2 regions of the Ancylobacter mangrovi genome follow, and region 2 is predicted to be linked to the other one. Evidence: predicted binding sites of a transcription regulator. Region 2 holds the regulator's gene; the other holds the start of a gene.
The links. The regulator HrcA, encoded in region 2, represses chaperone genes, less so after heat shock. The targets are predictions, from matches to a motif close to GTTAGCACTCNCNNNNNGNGAGTGCTAAC.
Positions count from the first base shown of each region.

Region 1: groES (co-chaperone GroES) is a predicted target of HrcA. The motif match lies at 1,211-1,239, and genes of this name have one in related genera.

Region 1 covers NZ_JANTHY010000009.1:71,712-74,105, reverse strand. Annotated here, with positions in the region: gene NVS83_RS19475 (exopolysaccharide biosynthesis protein) at 1-591, opposite strand, end outside; gene NVS83_RS19470 (usg protein) at 745-1,071, opposite strand; gene groES (co-chaperone GroES) at 1,362-1,676, shown strand; gene groL (chaperonin GroEL) at 1,726-2,394, shown strand, end outside.
Region 2 covers NZ_JANTHY010000002.1:638,753-641,146, forward strand. Annotated here, with positions in the region: gene rdgB (RdgB/HAM1 family non-canonical purine NTP pyrophosphatase) at 1-71, opposite strand, end outside; gene rph (ribonuclease PH) at 74-787, opposite strand; gene hrcA (heat-inducible transcriptional repressor HrcA) at 920-2,020, shown strand; gene grpE (nucleotide exchange factor GrpE) at 2,115-2,394, shown strand, end outside.

The sequences.
Region 1 (2,394 bases), on a different contig from region 2:
CAGCGCGCCCTGGAACAGCATCCAGCTCAGCAGCCCCATCACCCCGAGGCTGATCAGGGTCGCGACGATGCCGGCGAAGATGAAGGCGCCGTCGCGCTCCACCAGGCCCAGCCCGAGAATGCACACCGCGATGCCCGGCGGCAGGTTGCCGAAGATCGGGATCGGCAGCAGCAGCAGGAGCCCCAGCACCAGCACCATGCCGCCGAGCACGAAGCGCGCCGAGGGGCTGGAGAAGTAGATCAGCCGCGGGCGGGAATAGCTCTCGAACCGGCGCACCCATTTCAGGGCGCCGCTGATGATCTTGTCGAGCAGGCGGCGGGAGATGGTCTTGTTGGCGAGCCAGCGCGGCAGCCACAGCTCGTCGCGGCCCACCATCATCTGCGCGCCAACGAAGCACAGCAGCACGCCGCAGATGACCGGAATGCCGGGCGGCATGGGCAGGCAGTTGGGCAGGCCGAGCAGCAGCAGCGAAAGGCCGAAGGCGCGGTTGCGCAGGGCGTGCACGACTTCGCCCACGCCGATGCGTTCCGCCGAATGGGCGGTGACGATGGCGGAGAGCAACTCCGACGTACGCGGCGATCGGTGATCCACTGGCCGACCTGATACCTCATGCCACGGCGGCCGTGCCGGCCCCCGTTTCGCCGCCCTCATAACACGGCGAACGCGGCAAAGAGAGGGCCTATCCGAGGAAAAGCCCGTTCGGCCGGCTGGCGGCCCGGCGTGTGACCCGCGGCGTCTACCCGCTCAGTTGAGCCGGAACATGCCGTCCACGCTGCGCAATTCGGCCGGCTGGATCAGCCGCGAATGCGTCACCGTGACCGAGTGCAGCGGGCCATCCAGCTCGCGCTTCCAGAACTCCAGGAAGCGGTTCAGCTCGGGGAAATGCGGGCACAGGTCGTAGTGCTGCCAGAGATAGGTCTGCAACAGTCCGGGATGGTCGGGCATGCGGTAAAAGATCTGTGCCGTCGTCAGCCCGTAGCCGGCCCATTGGCGGACGAAATCGGCCGAGGCGGAGCGCTGCGGCGAACCGGCCTCCTCGGCCGGCCCTTTCGACGCGTCGTGAAATGCCATGCGGAACCTCCTTTCGCGATGATTCTAAATTCTGCGGGCGTCGCGAAGGTCCGGCAAGGTTAAAGATTAAATTTCGCGTTCAATATCAATGCATTGGCAGCATATGCAAAAGAGTGCTGACAAAGGTTCGGGTCGCGACCCTGGCAGTCTCGAAATGAGAGTGCCAATTTTTTCGCCTCCGGCCCTTGCGTCGCTTTTTTCTGACTCCTAGATGTCCGCCCAGCGGCACGCCGGCGAGACCGGTGCCGTGCCGCAGACCTCGCGATCGACACGAATTCTGGAGAGAACCGATGAAGTTCCGTCCCCTGCATGACCGGGTCGTGGTCAAGCGCCTCGACGCGGAGCAGAAGTCCGCTGGCGGCATCATCATCCCCGACACCGCGAAGGAAAAGCCCTCCCAGGGCGAGGTGATCGCGGTCGGCCCCGGCGCGCGCGACGAGGCGGGCAAGCTGGTCCCGCTCGACGTCAAGGCCGGCGACAAGGTGCTGTTCGGCAAGTGGTCCGGCACCGAGGTCAAGATCGACGGCGTCGATTACCTCATCATGAAGGAAGCCGACATCCTCGGTGTCCTCGAAGGCACCGCCTCGGCCAAGAAGGCCGCGTGAGCCCCCTCTGAGCCTGCTGGCCGCAACGCTTCACCGGAGTTGAAAAGATATGTCTGCCAAGGAAGTAAAATTCTCGACGGATGCGCGCGACAAGATGCTGCGCGGCGTCGACATCCTCGCCAATGCGGTGAAGGTGACGCTTGGCCCGAAGGGCCGCAACGTCGTCATCGAGAAGAGCTTCGGCGCCCCGCGCATCACCAAGGACGGCGTCACCGTCGCCAAGGAGATCGAGCTCGAGGACAAGTTCGAGAACATGGGCGCGCAGATGGTGCGCGAAGTGGCCTCGAAGACCAACGACCTCGCCGGCGACGGCACCACCACCGCCACCGTGCTGGCCCAGGCCATCGTCAAGGAAGGCGCCAAGGCGGTTGCCGCCGGCATGAACCCGATGGACCTCAAGCGCGGCATCGACCTCGCGGTCGAGGCGATCGTCGCGGACATCAAGAAGAACGCCCGCAAGGTGACCTCCAACGGCGAGATCGCCCAGGTCGGCACCATCTCCGCCAATGGCGACGCCGATGTCGGCAAGTTCCTTGCCGAGGCCATGCAGAAGGTCGGCAACGAGGGTGTCATCACCGTCGAGGAAGCCAAGACCGCCGAGACCGAGCTCGACGTCGTCGAGGGCATGCAGTTCGACCGCGGCTACCTCTCGCCGTACTTCGTGACCAACGCCGAGAAGATGCGCGTCGAGTTCGAGGACCCCTACATCCTCATCCAC
Region 2 (2,394 bases):
TCCTCGAGCTTGCCGGGATTGTGGGTGGCGATGACGAGCCGGCCTTCGAGGCGGCGAGGCGCTTCGCTCATGGTCAGGCCACCGCCATCTTTTGCAGGTCGACCAGCTTGTCCACGCCCTTGCGGGCGAGCGCGACCATGGCGTCGAACTCGGCCCCGGTGAAGGGCGTCTTCTCCGCCGTGCCCTGGATCTCGACGAAGCCGCCGGTGCCGGTCATGACGAAGTTGCAGTCGGTCTCGGCCTCCGAATCCTCGGCATAGTCGAGGTCGAGGCGCGGCTCGCCGTCGATGATGCCGCACGAGACCGCGGCGATGTGGTCGCGCAGCGGGATCGCCGGGATCATGCTGCGCGCCTTCATCCAGGACAGGCAGTCGTGCAGCGCGATCCAGGCGCCGGTGATGGAGGCGGTGCGGGTGCCGCCATCGGCCTGGATCACGTCGCAGTCGACGGTGATCTGGCGCTCGCCGAGCCGCTCGAGGTCCACCACCGCGCGCAGCGAGCGCCCGATCAGGCGCTGGATCTCCATGGTGCGGCCGGTCGGCTTGCCGGCGGTGACCTCGCGGCGCGTGCGCTCATGGGTGGCGCGCGGCAGCATGCCGTATTCGGCCGTCACCCAGCCGCGCCCCTGCCCCTTGAGCCAGGGCGGCAGGCGCTCTTCCAGCGTGGCGGCGACCAGGACGTGGGTCTCACCGAACTTGACCAGGCAGCTTCCCTCGGCGTGGCGCAGCACCCCGCGTTCGAAGCTGACGGCTCGCATCTCGTCGGTGGCGCGGCGGGAGGGGCGCATGCGGGGCACTCTCTTCAGGTTTCGGCCGGCCCTTGTACGGGGCGCGCCATCCGCGCTCAAGTCCGCAGATCGCTTGAACCGGCATGATGAATACCGAAATATAGCGGTGTCACGTCAGGATTCAGCAGCGCGATGCCACTCGATCCGCTTCTCACCGCCACCACCCCGCAACTCGCGCGGCTCGACGAGCGCTCGCGCGAGATCTTCCGCCAGATCGTCGAGACCTATCTCGCGACCGGCGAGCCGGCGGGGTCGCGCAACATTTCACGCCTCATCCCGATGACGCTCTCGCCGGCCTCGGTGCGCAACGTCATGGCGGATCTCGAGGCGGCCGGGCTGATCTTCGCCCCGCACACCAGCGCCGGGCGGCTGCCGACCGAGCGCGGGCTGCGCTTCTTCGTCGACGCGCTGCTGGAGATCGGCGACGTCTCGGAGGAGGAACGCAACGCGATCGAGGCGCAGGTGCGCGCCGCAGCGCTGGCGCAATCGGTCGAGGGCGTGCTGGCGGAAGCCTCCAACATGCTGTCCGGCCTGTCGCGCGGGGCGGGCATCGTGACCGCGAGCCGGGTCGACGGGCGGCTCAAGCACATCGAGTTCGTGCCGCTCGACACCACGCGGGCGCTGCTGATCCTCGTCTCCGAGGACGGCGAGGTGGAGAACCGGCTGGTGCCGCTGCCGACCGGGCTTCCCGCCTCGGCGCTGGTCGAGGCCACCAACTTCCTCAACGCCCGCACCCATGGGCGCACGCTGGCGGAGCTGCGCGCCGAGGTGGAGCGTGCGCTCGCCGAGCGCCGGGCCGAGCTCGACGCGCTCACCGCCCATGTGGTCGAGACCGGGCTCGCGAGCTGGTCCGGCGGCGACAAGGCCGAGCGCCGGCTGATCGTGCGCGGCCAGACCCGGCTGCTGCACGACCTCAAGGCGATCGAGGACCTGGAGCGGGTGCGCCTGCTGTTCGATGATCTCGAGGGCAAGCAGGAGGTGGTCGACCTGCTCGGCCGCGCCGAGGAGGCGCAGGCGCTGCGCATCTTTATCGGCTCGGAGAACAAGCTGTTCTCGCTGTCGGGCTCCTCCACCATCGTCGCCCCCTATCGCGACGGCCAGGGCCGGGTGGTGGGCGTGCTCGGCGTGATCGGGCCGACGCGGCTGAACTATGCCCGCATCGTGCCGATGGTCGACTTCACCGCCCGGGTGGTAAGCCGCGTCTTGGCCGGCCCCGGGGCCGACGCGGCTTGATTTTTCATGCCCGCACCCCGATATGGCGCAGGTCTGCACGAAATGGCCGCCTGACAGGGTCGGCGGACGCGAAATTTCTCCCGACGAGGTACTTATGAGCGATAATTCCCGCAATCCGGCGGACCAGACCGACGCAACGCCCGGCACTCCCGACGAGGAGATCGGCGCGGCGGCGGCCCCGGCGGATGACGCCGCCCCGTGGGCGGCCGAGAAGGAACGCCTCGAGGCCGAGGTCGCGAGCCTGAAGGACAAGTTCCTGCGCGCCTTCGCCGAGGCGGACAATGTGCGCCGGCGCGCCGAGCGCGAGGTGGCGGACGCCAAGGTCTACGGCATCACCAGCTTCGCCCGCGACGTGCTGACCGTGGCCGACGATT